4 regions of the Pseudomonas sp. TE3911 genome follow, and region 4 is predicted to be linked to each of the others. Evidence: predicted binding sites of a transcription regulator. Region 4 holds the regulator's gene; each other region holds the start of a gene.

Region 1 (5,514 bases), 1.4 Mb from region 4:
GTGAATGGATGCCACACCAACGTTCCCGACAGCCCCGCATCCTCCCCCGCCGCGTGCAGCATGGCTTGGGTCAAACCGCTTTGGTCACCCACATGCAGCGCAGCCGACACCGGTTGCACGATCAACAACGCAGCCCAGTACACCAGCCCGGCCAAGCGTTGTCGTACAGCGTACTTGGCAGCACCCGGTTTTAACGTCATTGTCTTTCCCTCATTTTTGCGTTGAATCCAGTATGTCGAGGCTCGCCGTGCCGCTCCATGCCAAACACCCCTCCTTTACTGCCACGTCGGACATCGCTGTGCGCACGGTGGTGGTGCTAGCGTTCGATGACTTGCTGCTGCTCAACGCCGCTGGACCGCTGGAGGTGTTTGCCGCGATTCCACGCCTGCTGGGCGGCGCGTTTGCCACACAGGCGCCGTATCGGTTGCTGCTTGCTTCACCGTTTGGAGGCCAGGTCAGCTCGGTGTCGGGGATCAGCGCCAGCACCCAGTCACTGGAACAAATCGATCAACAAGCACCCGACATTGATACGCTGATCGTCGCGGGCGGCCCCGGCATGGACGCCCTGGAAGCCAACGAGCATGCCTGCGCCTGGCTGCGCGGCCGCGCCCCGGCGATCCGTCGCCTCTGTTCAATCGGCACCGGCGCCTTCGCATTGGCCGCCGCCGGTTTGCTCGATGGGCGCAACGTAGTGACCCACTGGAAGTTCGCCGAAGCATTGCAGGCACGTTACCCCAAGGTCATCTGCCAGACCGACGCGTTGTACCTGCATGACCGCAACTTGTGGACGTGCGGCGGAGCCACCGCAGGCATCGACTTGGCGTTGGGACTGGTCGAGCAGGATCTGGGGGCCGACGCGGCGCTGTCATTGGCGCGCTATTTCACCGTGTTCCTGTGGCGCTCGGCCGAGCAACCGCAGTTGAGCGCTTCGCTCAAAGCCCAGTCCACCGCTCTGCGCACTGATCCCGATGTACGCCTGGCGCGCTTGCATGCGTGGATTGCGGGCAACTTGAACGGTGATCTACGCGTGGAGCGCTTGGCCGAGCAATTCGGCATGAGCCCGCGTCACTTTGCGCGAGCCTATGTCGCCGCCACGGGCGATACGCCCGCACAGGCGGTGGAGAGTTTGCGCTTGGAAGCCGCCTGCCGGGTGTTGGCCACCACGAGTGAACCCATCAAGCGGATCGCGCAAACGGTTGGTTTCGGCCGTGAAGAGCGCATGCGGCGCGCTTTCCAAAAACAACTGGGCACCAGCCCGCTGGGTTATCGCAACCAAATGAAGGCAGCAACCCACCAGGCACCGTTTCCGATGGGGATCGCGCTGCAGGGTTTGGCGCATTGAGTTCAGCTAAGCCCAGCGCTCAAGGACGCCCCCACAAAAAAATCCGCCGTAAAACGTGAGCGCTGGCTTGCCCGCGACAGCGGCCGTTCGGTGTACCTATCCACTATCTAGGTAACGGCGGCTCACTTTTGGAAAAGAGCCCCAAAAGCAAGCCTGAGACCAACATCAACAGCGAGCCAGCGATTAGCCAACCCAGCCTATGGCAGTCTTGGGAATCACCTCCGACTCATCCAGCTTCGACGCAAACATACTCACCGCCTGCACCGCATCGCTGGTGCTGGTGCGAATCTGCAAGATCACCGAACCCGCCTGGTCCGCCAACTGGACGCCGCGTTGTGCGCCTTCCTGGGTGGCGTTCATGCTGGTCACTGCGTCGCGGGTTTCCGAAAGGATCATGCCGATCATCTCGGCGATTTCCGCTGTGGAGCGACTGGTACGCCCGGCCAGTTGCCTGACCTCATCGGCCACCACCGCAAAGCCACGGCCTTGGTCGCCGGCCCTTGCGGCCTCGATGGCGGCGTTGAGCGCCAGCAGGTTGGTCTGGTCGGCGATGCCGCGAATGGTGTTGACGATGGCGGTAATTTGCTCGGAACGATCGCCCAACTGCCCGACCAGGCGCGCGGATGAGCCGATGTTTTCGGCAATCCGGCGCATCTCCGTGGCGGTTTCCTGGATAACCTGGGTGCCGTGCTCGGCAAACCGTTCGGTCTCGGACGAGATGTGGTAAGCACGGGAGGCGCCACGGGAGTCTTCTTCGAACTTCTCTACACGTTCGGTGATGTCGCTGGCGAACTTGACGATCTTGATCAGCTTGCCGTCGCCGTCGTAGACCGGGTTGTAACTCGCTTCGAGCCACACGACCCGGCCATGTTTGCCAAGGCGCTTGAATTGCCCGGTGAAGAATTCGCCATTGTTCAAGCGCCGCCAAAAGTCCGCGTACTCATGGCTGTTGATCAGGGCCGGTTCGCAAAACAGGCGGTGGTGTTTGCCTTTGAGCTCGGCCAGCGAATACCCCATGACGTTCTGGAAGTTGTCGTTGGCGTCCAGTACCTGCCCGTTCAAATCGAATTCGATAACGGCCATCGCCCGGTCCAACGCCGTCAGTTTGCTGCGCGTAGCGGCTTCCTGTTCAACCTTGGCAGTGACGTCCAACGCGTACTTGACCACTTTCAACACCTGGCCACGCTCATCCAGCACCGGGTTGTAGCTGGCCTCAAGCCAGATAGTCCTGCCTTGGGAGTCCACCCGCTTAAACGTACCCGACACGAACTTTCCGGCCTTGAGGTCAGCCCAGAACTGGCCATAGGCCGAGCTGCTGGTCAGCGCTGGCAAGCAGAAATCACGATGGGATTTGCCGAGCAGTTGCTCACGGCTGTAACCCAGCGTCCTCAGGAAGTTGTCGTTAGCACTCAACACCTTGCCATTGAGGTCAAATTCGACCACGGCCATGGAGCGTTCGAGTGCAGTAAACAGTCCTTTGTATTCGGTGACTTCGGCCGTCCTGGCCGCCAGTTCTGTTTTAACTGCTTTATTGAACATGACGTACCCTCAACCGTGCGAAGAAGCTGTCTGTAACTGGCTATCGGCGGCTGAATACGCGACTTTACGCGGTTTTAATGTTTATTTTCTGGCGTCAAAAAGCCGCGCATTGCGGTTTGCCCGCGCGGCTGTTTTCGGGGACCATGGGCGCCTTTGCAATCTGCCAACGAGAGGCGCCCATGGCCAACCACGACCTGTCCTACACCCCCGATCCTGATGCTGACTCCATCTCATCCGACGTAATTGGCTTCAACGGTATCCTGGTCTCCACCCAGATCCCGACCCGCGCCGACGGCAGCCTGGAGCTGGGCGATATCTCCCTGCAATGCGAATGCACCCTGCAAGCGCTGAAAGTCGCGCTGGAAAAGGCCGGCAGCTCCATGGATCGGGTAATGCACCTGACCATTTATCTGACGGATATGGCCGATCGTGCGGCCTTTAATGAAGTCTACAAACGCTTCTTTGCCAAGCCCTGGCCCGTGCGTGCGGCGGTTGGCGTTGCTGCATTGGCGGTAGAAGGCATGCGCGTGGAAGTGACCGCGATGGCCGCCCAGGCCTGAGTTGATGCCGGTCAGGCATTTCACAGCTACAATGCGCGCCTCAACCGTGACAAGCCTGACTAAAAAAACTATGTCCATGCCCAAGCATCACCTGGAATTGCTCAGCCCTGCCCGCGATGTCGCCATCGCGCGGGAGGCGATCCTGCATGGCGCCGACGCCATCTACATCGGCGGCCCAAGTTTCGGCGCCCGTCATAACGCGTGTAATGACGTGAGCGATATCGCTCAGTTGGTAGAGTTCGCCCACCGTTACCATGCGCGCGTCTTCACCACGATCAACACGATCTTGCATGACAACGAACTGGAACCCGCGCGCAAGCTGATCCATCAGCTCTACGACGCCGGTGTTGACGCGTTGATCGTGCAAGACCTGGGTGTGATGGAGCTGGATATTCCGCCCATCGAGCTGCACGCCAGCACCCAAACCGATATCCGCACCCTGGCCCGCGCGAAGTTTCTCGACCAGGCCGGTTTCTCGCAGTTGGTCTTGGCCCGTGAGCTGAACCTGCAGGAAATCCGCGCCATCGCCGACGAGACTGATGCCGCCATCGAGTTCTTTATCCACGGCGCCCTGTGCGTGGCGTTCTCCGGGCAGTGCAACATCTCCCACGCGCAAAATGGCCGCAGCGCCAACCGTGGCGATTGCTCCCAGGCTTGCCGCCTGCCGTACACCTTGAAAGACGATCAGGGCCGCGTCGTGGCCTTTGAAAAGCACCTGCTGTCGATGAAAGACAACAACCAGAGCGCCAACATCCGCGCCCTCGTCGAAGCCGGTGTGCGTTCGTTCAAGATCGAAGGCCGCTACAAGGACATGGGCTATGTGAAGAACATCACCGCCTATTACCGCCAGCGCCTCGACGACGTGCTTGAAGACCGCACAGACCTGGCCCGCGCTTCCAGCGGCCGCACCGTGCACTTTTTCCTGCCTGACCCGGAAAAAACCTTCCACCGTGGCAGCACCGACTATTTCGTCAGCGACCGCAAGATCGACATCGGCGCCTTCGACACGCCGACCTTCACCGGCCTGCCGGTCGGTACGGTGGAAAAAGCCGGCAAGCGCGATCTGCAAGTGGTCACCCATGAGCCGTTGTCCAACGGTGACGGTTTGAACGTGCTGGTCAAACGCGAAGTGGTGGGTTTTCGCGCCAACATCGCCGAACCCAAGGGCGAGTTCGAGGAAGACGGCCAGAAGCGCTATCGCTACCGCGTCGAGCCGAACGAAATGCCGGCCGGTCTGCACCAGTTGCGCCCGCACCATCCGCTGAACCGCAACCTGGACCATAACTGGCAACAAGCGCTGCTCAAGACCTCGGCGGAGCGCCGTATCGGCCTGTCGTGGGTCGCGCGCCTGCGTGAAGACCAGCTGGAAATCACAGCTACCAGTGAAGAAGGCATCAGCGCCAGCGTCACCCTGCCCGGCCCGTTCGGCGCGGCCAACAAGCCGGAGCAGGCGCTGGATACCCTGCGCGACCTGCTTGGCCAACTCGGGACTACCGAGTATCACGCGACGAATATCGAGCTGGACGCGCCACAGGCGTTCTTCGTCCCCAACTCGCAGCTCAAGGCATTGCGCCGCGAAGTGATCGAAACGCTGACTGCGGCCCGTGTCGCGGCTCACCCCCGTGGTGGACGCAAGGCCGAGACCACGCCGCCGCCGGTTTACCCGGAAGCGCACCTGTCGTTCCTGGCTAACGTCTACAACCAGAAGGCCCGCGACTTCTATCATCGTCACGGCGTCCAGATGATCGACGCTGCCTTTGAAGCCCATGAAGAAACCGGCGAAGTACCGGTGATGATCACCAAGCACTGCCTGCGCTTCTCGTTCAACCTCTGCCCTAAACAGGCCAAGGGTGTGACGGGCGTGAAAACCAAGGTCGCGCCGATGCAATTGATCCATGGCGACGAAGTGCTGACGCTGAAGTTCGACTGCAAGCCGTGCGAGATGCATGTGGTGGGCAAGATCAAGGGGCATATCCTTGGCTTGCCGCAGCCGGGCAGCGTGGTGGAGCATTTCAACCCGGATAAGATCATCTTTCAGGGCACGCACTAACCCTGCGGGAGCGGGGCCACCAC
Region 2 (5,514 bases), 4.0 Mb from region 4:
CCTTGTCCATGCCGGCAGTCCATTCGAAATTTACCGCGCCGGGGATGTGCCCGCCTTTGGCGGCGAGTACCTTCTCGCCGGAATATTCCAGCGGGCCGCGTGCGTCCCAGATACCCAGGTCGGCCGCGCCGAGACGGCTTTGCAGGTATTCGCGGGTGGCCGTGGGGCCGTCATGCAGCGTGAGCCTGACGGGGCCGCCGACGGGGCCGGGCACTTCGGTGGAAACGGGGTATTTCTCCTCCAGCCAGGCCAGCAGGCCGCCGTCGAGGTAGTGGTATTTCTGGTGGCCGATTACGTCGAGCAGCCAGATAAAGCGCCCGGCCCAGCCGCCGCCTTCGTCGTCGTACACCACGTAGGTGGCGTCGGGCGTATGGCCCAATTCGCCGAAGAGTTTTTCCAGGTCGGCTTTATTGGGCAGCAGGCCGGGAGCCGGCGGCTGGCCCAGTTGGGTGCGCTTAGGGTCAACGAAATGCGCGCCGGGGATATGCCCTTCGGCGTAGCAGACGGCACTGGTGAGGTCCACCAGAATCAGGTGTTCGGCATCCAGTTGACCGAGCAGGTCGCTGGATTCGATCACCAGCGGCAAGCCAGAGAAGTCAGGCATGTGAGGTCTCCTGGGCACAAATGTTGGCGATAAAGGACGGCGATTGTAGCGCAAGCATTAGGCGCTGCGGTTGGTAAAGCTGTGCAGGGCTTTCTCTATGCACTGGGCGGTTTTGCCGAAAGCCTGCACGGTGGTTTCCGAAAACGGTCCGCCGCCCTGGTCGGCGACCATCAGCATTACCACGCGGCCGTTGCAGCTCATCGAACGCAACAGCAGGTGTTCGCCTGTGAACAGACGGCGCAGGATCGGCGGCAGCAAGGCCGAGAACTGCGCGTGGTTATCCGGCGTGAGGCGTACTTGGGCGGATTTCTCCAGCAGGCGCTGTAGCAGCGTGCTGTTGACCACGTCCAGGCTCAGGTTGGCGGCGTCTTTGGGCAGACCGTCGGCCTGGTGCACGCGCAAGGTGCTCAGGGCGCGATCGGCCATGAACAACAAGACTCGCTGCATGCCGCTGGCCACCAGAGCTTCCTTGGCGCAGGTGGTCAAATGCATGGCGTTGGCAAAGCGGCTTGGTTCCAACAGCAGTTCGGTGCAGCGGTTACGCCACACGGCCAGGGCCTCGGCAGTCGGTGGCGGCGCCGGCAGCAGGCCGCGATGAATCTTCTGCACATTCCACGGCCAGATCAGCGACAGCGCCGGGTGCCAGAGGTCGGGCATTAGAGTGCTGCGGGCGCTGGTGACGGCTTGTTGGTGAGATTGTTGCTGCACTTCAGCCAGCGGTTGCTGCAAATACAGCGCGGTAAGGTATTGCCAGCGTTGAGTGTGCGGGCAGGTCCAAGACTCTTGGGCTGACATCGCCAGGCCGTTGGCTAGCAGCACGGTATTGGCCGGCTGGTTCAGCCAACGGCGCAGGTTGGGTTCGGCGTCTAGCAATTGCTGATGGCGCAACGAGTCGTCTTCACGGGCGATATGAAGTGCCTTGACCAGCAAGCGTTGCTCGTTCAACAGCAGGTTATAGCCCTGGGATACCCAGATCGGTAGGTGCCAGGCTTCGGTCAGGCCGAGGCACAGGTCCAGCAGGCGCACGCCGAACAGCTCCTGCTCGACTTTGCGTGCAGGCTCGCCCTTATGGATGACACGCAGTTCCCACTCTTCAAGGAGCTTGGGGTAGGCAACGGCCATCGGCCACAGCGGCGACAGAAACAGCAGGCTACCCCAGTGGATGTCTTGCCAAAGCCGCGCCAGACGACTGCCGAACAGACCGTTGGCTTGCTGCGACGCGTGCTGGCTCACCAGCAACAGTTGACGCAATGCTACGGGAATCTCTTGGGCGGGCACCGAGGGCAGGCGCGCCAGCAGTTCCTCGGCGCGCTTGAGGCCCAGGCGATTGAGCGCTACTTCGAGGTTTTCCGCCGGCTCCGCCAGGCTGCCATGGTTATGGCTGTTGGCCTCGCGCATGACGCTGAGTACCAAAGCCGGGCTGTTTTGCATCAGTTCGGCAATATCTCGCAACGAACTGCGGCTGTCGCGGATGGCTTTGCACACACGGTCGTGGCTGGCCTGGGGAACTGGCAGCAGCACGTCGTCCAGGCGCTTGATCCAAGCGGCGAGAGAGATAGGTCTTACAGATGGGACTGTCGTTTCATTAGCCATGATTGGGGCGCGATCATCACTTGCGGTCAACACGCCCGGAGCGGGCCGAACTGGCTTTTCGCCTTAACGGGCTATAGTCTGGCGCAGTTTTGCCGATAAGAGGAACAAGAGTTTTCCAGTTCCCCCAAATATGTCCATGAACCCGACGGCGCAAGTACTCATCTCCTATGGCTAAAATTATCGGCATCATCGTCGTCTTCGCGAGCGTGCTCGGCGGGTACGTCCTGTCCCACGGTAAAATTGCGGCACTGATCCAGCCTTTCGAGGTGATGATCATTGGCGGTGCTGCACTGGGCGCTTTCCTTCAGGCCAACCCCGGTTACATGACTATGCACGTGGTCAAGAAATCGCTGGCCATGTTCGGTTCGCGCTTCACTCATACCTTCTACCTGGAAGTGCTGGGCCTGGTGTACGAGATCCTCAACAAGAGCCGCCGCGAAGGCATGATGGCCATTGAGGCCGACATCGAGGACGCCTCCGCCAGCCCGATTTTTGCCAAGTACCCGGCCGTGCTCAAAGACGAGCGCATGACCGCCTATATCTGCGATTACCTGCGCATCATGTCCTCCGGCAACATGGCTCCCCATGAGCTGGAAGGCCTGTTCGACATGGAATTGTTCAGCCTTAAAGAAGAGTTGGAGCATCCTTCCCATGCCGTGACCGGTGTGGCCGACGGCATGCCCGGCTTTGGTATCGTCGCGGCGGTACTCGGTATCGTGGTGACCATGGCCTCCCTGGGCGAGGGCGATCAGGCGGCCATCGGTATGCACGTAGGTGCGGCGCTGGTGGGTACCTTCTTCGGTATTCTCGCCGCTTACGGTTTCTTCGGCCCGCTGGCCACCTCCCTGGCTCATGATGCCAAGGAAGAAATCAACCTGTACGAATCGATCAAGGCCAGTCTGGTAGCGTCCGCGTCCGGCATGCCGCCATCGTTGGCAGTGGAGTTCGGTCGCAAGGTCTTGTACCCGAAGCATCGCCCAAGTTTCGCCGAGCTGGAACAAGCGGTTCGCGGTCGCTAAGCCATGGAAAACAACCAGCCGATAATCATCAAGCGCGTCAAGCGCTTCGCTGCGGGGCACCATGGCGGCGCCTGGAAAATCGCCTTCGCCGACTTTGCGACGGCGATGATGGCGTTCTTCCTGGTGCTGTGGCTGATGTCGACCGCCACTCCCGAACAGAAGATCGCCATCGCCGGTTACTTCAAAGACCCGATTGGCTTCTCGGAGAGCGGCACGCCCTTTGTGATCGACCTGGGCGGCTCGCCGCAGTTGGCCCCTGAGCGCACCATCAATCCAGAGGTCAAGACCGAATCGCCTCAGGAGAACATCCCGATCGAGCGCGACACCGTCGAGAGCATGGCTGAACAGGTTGAGCAGGAACGCCTGGAGCTGTTGCTGCAAGAGTTGCAGACCAAGGTGGATGAAAATCCGCAGTTGCTGAAATTCAAGGATCAGATCTCGTTCGAGATCACTCCGGAAGGCTTGCGCATCCAGATCACTGATGCCGCCAACCGGCCGATGTTCGATTCCGGCAGTGCGCGGCTGAAGCCGTACTTCGAAGACATCCTGCTGGCCATGGCTGACACCATCAAGGCAGTGCCGAACAAGATAAGCATCAGCGGCCACACGGACGCCAAGCCGTATGCCGGCCAGGGTGACTTCGGCAACTGGGAACTCTCGGCCAACCGCGCCAACGCTGCCCGTCGTGCGTTGGTGGCAGGCAGCTACCCCGACCCGCAAGTGGCGCGCGTGGTGGGTTTTGCCTCCTCGCAGCTATTTGAACCCAAGGATCCGTTCAATCCGATTAACCGGCGCATTGATATCGTCGTGCTGACCAAGAAGGCTCAGCGTGCGATTGAAGGTGATCAGCCACCTGTCGTGCCAACCCCAGGTGCGGGCGCGCCGGGCGAAGTGCCGGTTGACCCGAATGCCATTCCGTCAGGGCAGGAGCCGTTGCCGGCCCATGAACTGCGGCAGAAGCTGAACCTGTTTGACGATGGTGGGATGAAGGATCCTACGGCGCCTAAGACGGGCTCGTAAGTTCTTTTGCGGTTGTGATGAGCGGGGCAAGCCCGCTCATCACCAAAAGCCCGCTCACCCGCAACGCGGCGGGCGGTTTAGTAACTGCTCTCGGGCAAGCTCGCAATAATCGACCGATAGCTGTTCATCCGCTGCTGCTGCACACGGCCATCGTCCAGGGCCTTGAGCAACGCACAGCCCGGCTCGCGGTCGTGTTTGCAGTCGCGGAAGCGGCACGTACCGATCAGGTCGTTGAACTCGATAAAGCCGGCTTCCACATCGCTGCGGCTGACGTGGCCGAGGCCGAACTCTCGAATGCCCGGGGAGTCGATCAGTTCACCGCCGCCGGGGAAGTGGAACAATCGCGCGGTGGTGGTCGTATGAGTGCCCTGGCCGGACAGTTCCGACAGCGGGCCTACACGGGTGTCTACTTCCGGCAGCAGGCTGTTGACCAGCGATGACTTGCCAACGCCCGACTGGCCGACAAACACACTGATGCGTCCGTCCAACTGCTGTTGCAGCTGTTCCATGCCGTTGCCGTGGTGAGCCGAGACTTCCAGCACTGGGTAACCCAAGGTGCGGTAGACCGCCAGCAACGCATTGAGCGCTGGGGCGTTCTGCTCGTCGATCAGGTCGAATTTGTTCAGCAGCAACAGCGGGCGAATACCAGCATGCTCAGCCGCCACCAAATAGCGGTCGATCAGGTTGGCATGGGGCTCGGGCAACGGTGCGAACACGATCACGATCATGTCGACGTTGGCCGCTACCGGCTTGAGTTGGCCGCGGCTGTCAGGACGACGCAGTTCGGTGGTGCGCGGCAGTTGGGCGACGATCACGCCGATGCCTTGGTTGCCGGCGCGCCACACCACCTTGTCGCCGGTGACCAGTGCAGGCAGGTTGGCGCGCAAGTGGCAGCGGGATACTTGGCCTGCGAGTTCGCCTTCCAGCGCCTCGACTTCGACCTGCACACCAAAGTGCGCGATCACCAGGCCCGTTTGCTCGGGGCCCAGGTCGCCGCCCTCGAGCGCTTCCACGGCGGAGGATTCACGTTTGGCGGCGCGTGCGGCGCGCTCACCTTGAATCTTTTCGATGCGCCAGTTTTGGCGACGGTTGAGCTGGCGTTTGGCCATTGGTGTTCCGTGTCGATAATGCAAAGGTTGGGTGAAACGGTCGCGAGTCTAGCACGGCCCCGCCTGCTAAACTGCGCAGCTACGCCAAGGTGCCAAGAGAATCAAGCCATGCAAAACCCACAGAACCTGATTTGGATCGATCTGGAAATGACCGGTCTGAACCCTGACA
Region 3 (5,514 bases), 4.5 Mb from region 4:
GAGTTCATATCGACGGCGGTGTTTGGCACCTCGATGTCGGCTCATCACATCCTGGGGCTGAAGCCGGTCCCAAGGGTATGGCTGTTCGCCATTTAAAGTGGTACGCGAGCTGGGTTTAGAACGTCGTGAGACAGTTCGGTCCCTATCTGCCGTGGACGTTTGAGATTTGAGAGGGGCTGCTCCTAGTACGAGAGGACCGGAGTGGACGAACCTCTGGTGTTCCGGTTGTCACGCCAGTGGCATTGCCGGGTAGCTATGTTCGGAATAGATAACCGCTGAAAGCATCTAAGCGGGAAACTAGCCTCAAGATGAGATCTCACTGGAACCTTGAGTTCCCTGAAGGGCCGTCGAAGACTACGACGTTGATAGGTTGGGTGTGTAAGCGCTGTGAGGCGTTGAGCTAACCAATACTAATTGCCCGTGAGGCTTGACCATATAACACCCAAGCAATTTGCTTGCTTCGAGCTTAAAAGCGAAAGAGCACCAGATTGCGGTGTGTGAAGACGAAATGAACCGAAAGTTCGACTCTTGCAAACACCGAAAGCTATCACATACCCAATTTGCTGAAGCGAGGCCAACTGGTCACGACTCAGTACCCGAATTTCTTGACGACCATAGAGCATTGGAACCACCTGATCCCATCCCGAACTCAGTAGTGAAACGATGCATCGCCGATGGTAGTGTGGGGTTTCCCCATGTGAGAGTAGGTCATCGTCAAGATTAAATTCCGAAACCCCATTTGCGAAAGCAGATGGGGTTTTGTTTTATGTAGAAACTCATGAATTTCATCGGCGCGATGCGAATGCAACGATCCGATACACAGAATTTCTTGACGACCATAGAGCATTGGAACCACCTGATCCCATCCCGAACTCAGTAGTGAAACGATGCATCGCCGATGGTAGTGTGGGGTTTCCCCATGTGAGAGTAGGTCATCGTCAAGATTAAATTCCAAAACCCCTGTCTGTTATACAGACAGGGGTTTTGTCGTTTAGAGGCGCTGGTGGGTGGGGGCCGCACTAGTGGCTCAGAACTGGTAACTTACCTTGCGCTTACGCTGCGCTCTTCACCCAGATAGCAGAAGTTCAGACTGGCATAGGACGCTACATAAGTTTCATTGGTCAGATTGTTAGCATTCAGCCTCACATCCACGCCCTTCAAGTCGACGTTACCTTAAAGGTATAGCTGCTCAGGAACTTAGCTCCATATATGCTTCCAATTCCAGCCCCAGCGAGCGTACAGCGCCGACAGCACGATAAAAGCTTTCCTGCGGTAGCTTGGTTGCCAGATTTTCCTGATCAATTCGATCAGGTCTTGCAGATAAAACCCGGTTTGCTCCACCCGGCGCAAGAAGCTGGTAGGGCTGTAATAGCTGATAGCAGAGTTACCATAGGCTGGGTTAAACGCATTGATTGGCTCAAGCGACCCACTTGTCCAATCCACCACTGTTTTACGCCCTTGATAGCCCGCACCTATCAGCATGGTTTGCTTGGTCGCCCTAGTGGAGATAGGCCTGTAACGTCAGTGAAGTGTCATCGGTAAAGTCGATGCTCAGACGGGACATCTGCGCCCATAGAGTAGTGAGGAAGGACCCTTGAGAATGTCCACGCGCTCCAGGAAGTACGGATGCAACTTACATCGTGCTATAGGTGCCTCTGTCCCTCATGGACTTCAAGCCATCAAGGTAAATGTTATCCACCGAGCGATCATTTAAGCAGCGCATCGCACTGTAACCCCACCGAGTGCCGGTCCTGAGTTTGCTCTGGCATGCTGGACATAGTGACGCCTATCGGTCGTGAGAACTGATTGAGTACCTGGCTCAGTGGGCCTGCAGCTATCTTGTAGGGTTGATTGACCTGCTCGGTGCGGGCTTCTGCCGCTGAGACACTGATGAGTACCGTACCGCTACCCAGCGCCGTCAACAGCAATGCTGCGCGTATGGCTTGACCCAATAGCGTGTAGGAAGAGTCGAGCGTGTTGCGGGGAAAACACGCTGGCATGTTCAGCATCTGTAGATGCCTGGTGAGCGCAGATTGACTGGCTCACTGTCTAAGCCGGACTCACGGAAAAAAGCCGCCAAAAAAGTGAAAAATTAGACCCTTCGCTCCAGGCTCACCCACCAACGCGTGCGATAGCGCACGTGTACCGGCAGTATGCGTGGCAGTATCGCTAGCAATTTATCGGTGTCCTCCAGGCGGAATGCACCCGACAGCCTTAAATCTGCAATATCCATTGAGCAGCCCAGATAACCAGGGCGATAACGCCTAACTTCTGCAAGGAAGTCGATCAACCGCATATTTCGGGTCACTAGCAGCCCATCTGACCAAGCAGCAATGTCCATATCTGGCGGCGGAGCAAGCATGGCTTCGGTCTGACGCACGACGTAACTCTCACCTGCGTGAACGCGCGTCGAAAGTCCATCCGGCCTGTGCGGTGAGTGAATCGCTACAGTACCGCTGACCACATTCAAGCGTGTGCAGTCACTGTACTGGCGAACTGTAAAACGCCCTTCGATACCTTCCAGCAAGCCGTGTTGAGCTTGAACCAACAATGGGGCAGAGGAAGCAGCACTGCAGGTCACTAGGATTTCCCCACGCACCAATGTGATCAGATGCTGCTGCGGATTGAAGTCCAGGTCTACCGCGCTGTCTGTGTTGAGTTGCAGGCGAGTGCCATCGGGCAATTGCATGCTGCGGCGCTCGCCGGGGGCTGTTGCGAGGTCAGAAGTCCAGCGCTGCAAACCGGTCAGGTCCCGGCTTAGCCATACTGTTGAGCCCACCAGCAGTACGCCGGCCAATAACTTCAGTGCCTGCCGCCGTCCCAGGCCTTGTGTACTGTTTTCCAGTGCTTTATGTACCCCGGGGATCGCGGTCAGATGGCTATTGAGCTCCTGTTGTAGCGCCAGTACCCGTTGCCAGGCCAGTTCGTGATCATGATGAGCTTCGCGCCATTGCTCGCATTGCAGGCGCAGCCGTGTATTGGCGGGGTTGTGACGTAAGCGCAGCATCCAACTGATGGCCTGCTTGACCACCCTAGAGTCTGGCGCGGAGCGTGTGGTGTTATTCATTGGCGCCGTAACGCAGGACGGAGCAGTAGTAAAGCGCCTCGGCGACATAACGCTCAACTGACCTCAGTGATATACCCATCTGTTTTGTGATCAGCTTGTACGTTAGCCAATCACACTGAACCATCAGAAATACCTTACGCACCTCAGGTTTTAGCCCTTCCAAAAGCCGGGCGATGTCCTCCAGTAACTCCAATACCAACGCCCGCGTCTCAGCGCTTGGCGCCAGCGCTTCGGACAGATGGGCGATTGACTCGATATAGGCTCGTTCGATCTCCTCGCGGCGCCAGTGATCAACGACCACCCCTCGTGCACTTGTGCGCAACAATGCCCGTAGCGCCTTGAGTTCAAAACGTTCGATTCTCTACAGCAGTCGAATGAAGGCGTTTTGAGGCAGTTCTGCTGCATCTGCGACATTGGCCATACGGCCGCAGCCACGTGTTAAGCCAGTTGTGGTGGGTGCAGTAAAGCGTCTGCACAACGCTATCTTCACGCGAGGTGTATTCAGAGGGAGGCCTGTAAACAAGCTCGTCCAGGCGCTACAGATGTCAATTTGTCTCAGTGCTTGGCAGGCGGAAAAATTTTTTACTTCGCTCCTTGTACGACAACCTTTTGTCGGTTTCCTACCTAAAAAGAAGATCTTTCCCACAAATCACTAAGTTTTACTTCGGCGTGGCCGAAAGCCTGATAAGCCATGTGTGCACCGAAATAGAGCGGCCCGAGACGCTGCCTAGACCGTACATGGAATGCTCCATTCGGCCCGCTCACCCCCCCTTTGGCAAAAAGAAGTCGATGAAATGAATCTCAAGTTCAGTCATAAAATTTTGTTGGCCGCGTCAGGCGTCGTGGTTCTAGCCTTCGCGTTATTTACTCTTTACAACGACTACCTGCAGCGCAGCACCATCAAGCAGAACCTGGAGTCGTCTATCCAGCAGTCGGGTGAGCTCACCGCCAGCAGTGTGCAGAACTGGCTCAGCGGTCGGATATTGGTGCTCGAAAGTCTGACGCAAAACGTTGCCCACCAAGGCAGTGCGGCTGACCTCCCGGGGTTGGTCGATCAACCGGCGTTCACCTCGAACTTCCAGTTCACCTACGTTGGTCAAACCAACGGCGTGTTCACCCAGCGTCCCGACGCAAAGATGCCTGACGGCTACGACCCTCGTCAGCGTCCCTGGTACAAGCAAGCGGTGGCTGCCGATAAGCCCATGCTGACGCCGCCCTATATGGCCGCAGTGGGTGGGCAGATCGTAACGATCGCCATGCCGGTGAAAAAGAACGGCGAGTTGCTCGGTGTGGTCGGCGGTGACCTGAGCCTGCAAACCCTGGTGAAGATCATCAACTCGGTGGACTTCGGCGGTATCGGCCATGCGTTCCTGGTCAGCGGCGACGGCCAAGTCATCGTCAGCCCTGACGAAGACCAAGTGATGAAAAACCTCAAGGACATCTATCCAGGTACCAGCGTCCGTATTGAGAAAGTTAACCAGGAGGTCGTCCTCAAAGGTCAGGACCGCATCCTGTCGTTCACGCCTATCAGCGGTTTGCCCGGTGCTGATTGGTATATCGGTCTGTCGATCGATAAAGACAAAGCCTATGCACCGCTGGGCAAATTCCGCACGTCCGCGTTGATCGCCATGCTGATCGCTGTTGTCGCGATTGCGGTGCTCTTGAGCCTGCTGATTCAAGTATTGCTGCGCCCTCTGACCACCATGGGCATTGCCATGCAGGACATCGCCCAGGGTGAGGGTGACCTGACCCGCCGCTTGACGGTTACCAGCAAAGACGAGTTCGGTGAAGTGGGCAGTGCGTTCAACCGGTTCGTAGAACGTATCCACGCCTCGATTTCCGAAGTGTCTTCAGCAACGCGCCAGGTGCATGACCTGTCCCAGCGTGTGATGGCGTCCTCCAACGCTTCGATCATAGGCTCTGACGAGCAGAGCGCACGTACCAACAGCGTCGCCGCAGCAATCAACGAGCTGGGCGCCGCTACTCAGGAAATCGCCCGTAACGCCGCTGACGCCTCACAGCACGCCAGTGGTGCCAGCGAGCAGGCCGACGATGGGCGCAAAGTGGTTGAGCAAACCATCCTGGCAATGTCGGAACTGTCGCAAAAGATCAGCCTGTCCTGCACCCAGATCGAAACGCTGAACGCCAGCACCGACAACATCGGCCACATCCTTGATGTGATCAAAGGCATCTCCCAGCAAACCAACTTGCTGGCATTGAACGCGGCAATCGAAGCAGCACGTGCTGGTGAAGCCGGACGCGGGTTCGCCGTGGTCGCCGATGAGGTGCGTAACCTGGCTCACCGTACCCAGGAGTCGGCTGAAGAGATTCATAAGATGATCACTTCGCTGCAAGTGGGCTCGCGTGAGGCGGTGACCACCATGAATGCCAGCCAGACCTCCAGCGAAGAAAGCGTTCAGGTGGCCAACCAGGCCGGTGAGCGCCTG
Region 4 (5,514 bases):
GATCCGCTGAGTGCCCACCGAGAGAATCACCACATGGCCTTCGCGCTGCTCCTCATGGGCAGCCGATGCAACCAGCCAGCGCTTGAGGTAGAACAACGGCAGCGCTTTATCACGCACGATCACCACTTCCTGACCGTCCACCACGTTGGTGCGCGACAGGTCGAGGTGGAAGATCTCGTTGACGTTGACCAACGGGAAGGCGAACGCCTGGTTGCCCAGCATCACCATCAGGGTCGGCATGATCGCCAAGGTCAACGGCACCTTGATGACGATCTTGGAGCCCTGGCCCTTGGTCGAGTAGATGTTGATCGAGCCATTGAGCTGGCTGATCTTGGTCTTCACCACGTCCATGCCCACGCCACGGCCCGACACGTCGGAAATCTCGGTCTTGGTCGAGAAGCCAGGGGCGAAGATCAGGTTGTAGCACTCGGTGTCGGTCAGGCGGTCGGCGGCGTCCTTGTCCATCACGCCACGCTTGACGGCGATATTGCGCAAGATCGCCGGGTCCATGCCCTTGCCGTCATCGGTGATCGACAGCAGGATGTGGTCGCCCTCTTGCTCCGCCGCCAGAATCACCTTGCCGCCACGGGACTTGCCCGAGGCTTCGCGTTCTTCAGGGGTTTCGACGCCGTGATCGACAGCGTTGCGCACCAAGTGGACCAGCGGGTCGGCCAGGGCCTCGACAAGGTTTTTGTCGAGGTCGGTTTCTTCACCCACCAGTTCCAGGTTGATCTCTTTCTTCAGCTGGCGCGCCAGGTCACGAACCAGGCGCGGGAAGCGGCCGAAGACTTTCTTGATCGGCTGCATCCGGGTTTTCATCACCGCGGTTTGCAGGTCAGCCGTCACCACGTCGAGGTTCGATACGGCCTTCTGCATGGCTTCATCGCCACTGCTCAAGCCCAGGCGCACCAGGCGGTTACGCACCAGTACCAGCTCGCCGACCATGTTCATGATGTCGTCCAGACGCGCGGTATCAACCCGCACGGTGGTTTCGGCTTCACTGGCGGGTTTTTCCGCCGGTGGTGGCGCAGCCGCACGCGCAGGAGCTGGAGCCGGGGCTGCGGGCTTGGCCGCTGCCACAGGCGCAGCCGCTTTAGCAGCAGCCGGTGCTGCCGTGGCGACTGCAGCCGCTGGGGCGACTTCGCTGAACTTGCCCTTGCCGTGCAAATCATCCAGCAGCGCTTCGAATTCGTGATCAGAGATCAACCCATCGTCCGCAGGCTTGGCACTGGCAGCCGCCGCAGCAGCAGCAGGCGCTGCCGCCACTTCCGGCAGGGCGTCGACCGCAAACGTGCCTTTGCCGTGCAACAGGTCAAGCAAGGCTTCGAATTCGTCATCGGTGATGTCGGTGCTGGCCGGGGCCGCAGGCGCTTCGGCAGCCGCGACAGGCGCCACCGCATCGGCGGCGAACTGGCCTTTACCGTGCAACTGGTCGAGCAGGGATTCGAACTCGGCGTCGGTGATGTCTTCACTGGTCGGTGCCGCTGCCGGGGCAACGGCGGCCGGTGCTTCAGCTTCGGCCTTGACGGCACTGAGGGAGTTGAGCAGTTGTTCGAACTCATTGTCCGTCACATCCGCTTCAGGCTCCGCCACCGGCTCAGGCGCGGCCTCAACCACCGGCGCTGCCGTGGTGTCGGCTGGCTCTGCATAGCGCGCCAGGGCGGCCAGCAGTTCCGGGGTGGCAGCCGTGATCGGGGCGCGTTCGCGAACTTCGCTGAACATGCCGTTGACCGCATCCAGTGCTTCGAGAATCACGTCCATCAATTCCGAATCAACGTGACGCTCACCCTTGCGCAGGATGTCGAACACGTTCTCGGCGATGTGGCAGCACTCCACCAGCTCATGGAGCTGGAGGAAGCCGGCGCCCCCTTTTACAGTATGAAAACCGCGAAAAATTGCATTGAGCAGGTTCGCATCATCCGGTCGGCTTTCCAGCTCGACCAGTTGTTCGGACAGTTGCTCTAAAATTTCGCCGGCCTCTACAAGGAAATCCTGAAGGATCTCTTCATCGGCGCCGAAGCTCATGTGGGTGCTCCTTAGAAGCCTAAACTGGATAACAGGTCATCTACGTCATCCTGACCTGACACAACGTCTTCACGTTTATCGGCATGAATCTGCGGACCTTCACCCTTGGCGAGATGTTTTTGTGGATCTTTTTCAGAGAGGATCGCTTCGCGGTCATGTTCGATGCCGGCAAAACGGTCTACCTGGCCAGCCATGAGCACCAATTTGAGCAAATTGCTTTCCACTTCGGTAACCAACTGGGTTACACGTTTGATCACCTGACCGGTGAGGTCTTGGTAATCCTGGGCCAGCAGAATGTCATTGAGGTTGCTAGAAACAGTGCGGTTTTCCTGTTCGCTGCGCGACAGGAAACCGTCGACCCGACGGGCCAATTCACGAAACTCTTCAGCCCCGACTTCGCGACGCATGAAGCGGCCCCAGTCAACGCTGAGGGCCTGGGCTTCATTGGCCATGCCGTTGACCAGAGGCGTGGCATTTTCCACCAGGTCCATGGTGCGGTTGGCCGCGGCTTCGGTCAGCCTGACCACATAGGACAGGCGTTCGGTGGCATCAGTGATCTGCGAGATTTCTTCGGCCTGGGGCATGTGCGGGTCAATCTGAAAATTGACGATCGCACTGTGCAGCTCGCGTGTGAGCTTGCCCACTTCCTGGTACAGGCCGCGGTCACGGGTCTGGTTGAGCTCATGGATCAACTGCACCGCGTCGCCGAAGTGGCCTTTTTCAAGGCTGTCGACCAACTGGTGAGCATGCTTTTTCAGGGTCGACTCAAAGTCTCCCTGTGACGTTTCTTTATGCTCCATAGCTCCCCCGCGATGGCATTAGCCGTGGATGCGTTCAAAGATCTTTTCGATCTTCTCTTTCAAGGCCTGTGCAGTGAATGGCTTGACTACGTAACCGTTGACCCCGGCCTGGGCGGCTTCGATGATCTGTTCACGCTTGGCTTCGGCGGTCACCATCAACACGGGAAGGCTGCGCAGTTTTTCGTCGGCACGCACGTGGCGCAACAAGTCGATACCGGTCATGCCCGGCATGTTCCAGTCTGTTACCAGAAAGTCGATGCTCCCGCTGTTGAGGATCGGAATCGCCGTAAGGCCGTCATCCGCCTCGACCGTGTTTGTGAACCCAAGGTCACGCAACAGGTTTTTTATGATCCGCCGCATCGTTGAGAAGTCATCAACGATGAGGATTTTCATGTTCTTGTCCAATTCGACCTCCAAGCAGTCTTAAACGCGCCCAGCACCTGGACGCGCCATTTCAATCAACAGGCATTACACAAAAAGGACTGCCGGGGGCACCACGGATCGAACCCACGAAGGCCTATCACCTTCGCGGTATCGCTTTGCAATGCTCCCCACACTGCCTGTCAGCGCGCTCGCCACTCTCCCAAACGCCCCCGCAAGCGGGCTGCGCATTGGCTGTGCAACTGGCTGACACGCGATTCGCTGACCCCCAGGACCTCACCGATTTCCTTGAGGTTCAGCTCTTCGTCGTAATACAGCGCCAACACTAACCGCTCGCGCTCGGGCAAGTTGGCAATGGCGTCCGCCAATGCACCCTGGAAGCGTTCATCTTCCAGGTCGCGTGACGGTTCCATATGCGCGCTCGCGCCGTCCTCGTGCAGCCCTTCGTGTTCGCCGTCCTGCAACAGGTCGTCGAAACTGAACAGGCGGCTGCCCAAGGTATCGTTCAAAATCCCGTAATAATCGTCGAGACTCAATTGGAGTTCGGCCGCAACTTCATGATCTTTAGCGTCGCGACCGGTTTTTGCTTCAATTGCACGAATTGCGTCGCTGACCATGCGCGTATTTCGGTGCACCGAACGCGGCGCCCAATCACCTTTACGCACCTCATCAAGCATCGCGCCACGGATACGGATACCCGCATACGTCTCGAAACTCGCGCCTTTGCTGGCGTCGTATTTGGTCGACACTTCGAGCAAGCCGATCATGCCGGCCTGGATCAGGTCCTCGACCTGCACGCTGGCGGGCAGGCGAGCCAGCAAGTGATAGGCGATACGCTTGACCAGCGGCGCATAGCGCTCAATCAACTCACCCTGACTGTCACGGGCAGATTTCTTGTAGGCGTTGTAGCCATTCGCTGTCATAGCACCGGTCCTGCGCTCGTCTGATGTACCAATCGCTCGACGAAAAACTCCAGATGCCCACGAGGGTTGGCGGGCAACGGCCAGGTATCGACCTTCTGGGCAATAGCCTTGAACGCCAATGCGCATTTGGAACGAGGGAACGCTTCGTAGACTGCACGCTGCTTTTGCACAGCCTTGCGCACGCACTCGTCGTAGGGAACTGCGCCGACGTATTGTAAGGCGACATCGAGGAAGCGATCCGTGACCTTGGTCAACTTGGCGAACAGATTGCGCCCTTCCTGCGGACTCTGGGCCATGTTGGCCAGGACGCGGAAGCGGTTCATGCCGTAGTCACGGTTAAGCAGTTTGATCAGGGCGTAGGCGTCGGTGATCGAGGTGGGTTCATCGCAGACCACCAGCAGGACTTCCTGCGCGGCGCGCACGAAGCTGACCACGGACTCGCCGATCCCGGCGGCGGTGTCGATCACCAGCACGTCGAGGTTGTCGCCGATATCACTGAATGCCTGGATCAGGCCGGCATGCTGCGCCGGGCTCAGGTGCACCATGCTCTGGGTACCGGAGGCAGCCGGCACGATGCGGATCCCGCCAGGGCCCTGGAGCAGCACGTCGCGCAGCTCACAGCGCCCCTCGATCACATCGGCAAGGGTGTGTTTGGGCGTCAGTCCCAGCAGAACGTCGACGTTCGCCAGCCCCAGGTCAGCATCCAGCAGCATGACGCGACGGCCAAGCTCTGCCAGGGCCAGGGACAAATTCACTGACACGTTAGTCTTTCCGACGCCACCTTTGCCGCCGGTCACCGCGATCACCTGTACGGGATGCATGCTGCCCATTTTATTTCTTTACCTTGTCTTGCTTAGACGCAGGCTACATGGCTTGGCCGCGTGAATCGCTTGCAGACCATCAATGTAGGTACATTTCACGGTGTTCATCCTGACTTCAACCGACCCGTTTTGCCGGGTTGTGGTAGAGGTCGGCGAACATATCGGCCATCGCTTCCTCGCTAGGCTCTTCTTGCATTTGCACGCTGACGGCACGGCTGACCAACTGATGACGGCGCGGCAGATGAAGATCATCCGGGATCCGCGGCCCGTCGGTCAGGTAGGCAACCGGTAATTCATGACTGATAGCCAGGCTCAACACTTCACCCAGGCTGGCGGTTTCATCCAGTTTCGTGAGGATGCAACCGGCCAGGCCACAGCGTTTGTAGCTATGGTACGCAGCGGTAAGAACCTGTTTTTGGCTGGTGGTTGCAAGCACCAGGTAATTTTTCGACTTGATGCCACGCCCGGCCAGGGTTTCCAGTTGCATGCGCAACGCCGGGTCGCTGGCTTGCAAGCCGGCGGTGTCGATCAGCACCACGCGCTTGCGCAGCAGCGGATCGAGGG

Evidence for each region. Region 4 encodes FliA, which starts transcription of late flagellar genes. Its sites were predicted from a motif close to CTAAAGTTTNNNNNNNNNNNGCCGNTAA; they were not measured.
Region 1: ACVWXD_RS10200 (methyl-accepting chemotaxis protein) is a predicted target of FliA. The motif match lies at 2,922-2,949, and genes of this name have one in related genera.
Region 2: motA (flagellar motor stator protein MotA) is a predicted target of FliA. The motif match lies at 2,269-2,296, and genes of this name have one in related genera.
Region 3: ACVWXD_RS24055 (methyl-accepting chemotaxis protein) is a predicted target of FliA. The motif match lies at 3,720-3,747, and genes of this name have one in related genera.

What each region holds. Positions count from the first base shown of each region.
Region 1 covers NZ_JBSSFP010000001.1:2,231,669-2,237,182, forward strand. Annotated here, with positions in the region: gene ACVWXD_RS10190 (ABC transporter substrate-binding protein) at 1-200, opposite strand, end outside; gene ACVWXD_RS10195 (GlxA family transcriptional regulator) at 233-1,342, shown strand; gene ACVWXD_RS10200 (methyl-accepting chemotaxis protein) at 1,526-2,881, opposite strand; gene ACVWXD_RS10205 (RidA family protein) at 3,061-3,441, shown strand; gene ACVWXD_RS10210 (peptidase U32 family protein) at 3,512-5,491, shown strand; gene ACVWXD_RS10215 (DMT family transporter) at 5,469-5,514, opposite strand, start outside.
Region 2 covers NZ_JBSSFP010000001.1:4,859,294-4,864,807, reverse strand. Annotated here, with positions in the region: gene ACVWXD_RS22095 (rhodanese-like domain-containing protein) at 1-604, opposite strand, end outside; gene ACVWXD_RS22090 (HDOD domain-containing protein) at 662-2,197, opposite strand; gene motA (flagellar motor stator protein MotA) at 2,365-3,216, shown strand; gene motB (flagellar motor protein MotB) at 3,220-4,236, shown strand; gene rsgA (small ribosomal subunit biogenesis GTPase RsgA) at 4,314-5,345, opposite strand; gene orn (oligoribonuclease) at 5,454-5,514, shown strand, end outside.
Region 3 covers NZ_JBSSFP010000001.1:5,319,142-5,324,655, reverse strand. Annotated here, with positions in the region: rRNA gene ACVWXD_RS24090 (23S ribosomal RNA) at 1-435, shown strand, start outside; rRNA gene rrf (5S ribosomal RNA) at 605-720, shown strand; rRNA gene rrf (5S ribosomal RNA) at 829-944, shown strand; partial or broken gene ACVWXD_RS24075 (TonB-dependent receptor plug domain-containing protein) at 1,300-1,741, opposite strand; gene ACVWXD_RS24070 (hypothetical protein) at 1,707-2,009, opposite strand; gene ACVWXD_RS24065 (FecR domain-containing protein) at 2,093-3,067, opposite strand; partial or broken gene ACVWXD_RS24060 (sigma-70 family RNA polymerase sigma factor) at 3,060-3,543, opposite strand; gene ACVWXD_RS24055 (methyl-accepting chemotaxis protein) at 3,862-5,514, shown strand, end outside.
Region 4 covers NZ_JBSSFP010000001.1:863,127-868,640, reverse strand. Annotated here, with positions in the region: gene ACVWXD_RS04055 (chemotaxis protein CheA) at 1-2,025, opposite strand, end outside; gene ACVWXD_RS04050 (protein phosphatase CheZ) at 2,037-2,825, opposite strand; gene ACVWXD_RS04045 (chemotaxis response regulator CheY) at 2,844-3,218, opposite strand; gene fliA (RNA polymerase sigma factor FliA) at 3,389-4,129, opposite strand; gene fleN (flagellar synthesis regulator FleN) at 4,126-4,959, opposite strand; gene flhF (flagellar biosynthesis protein FlhF) at 5,066-5,514, opposite strand, start outside.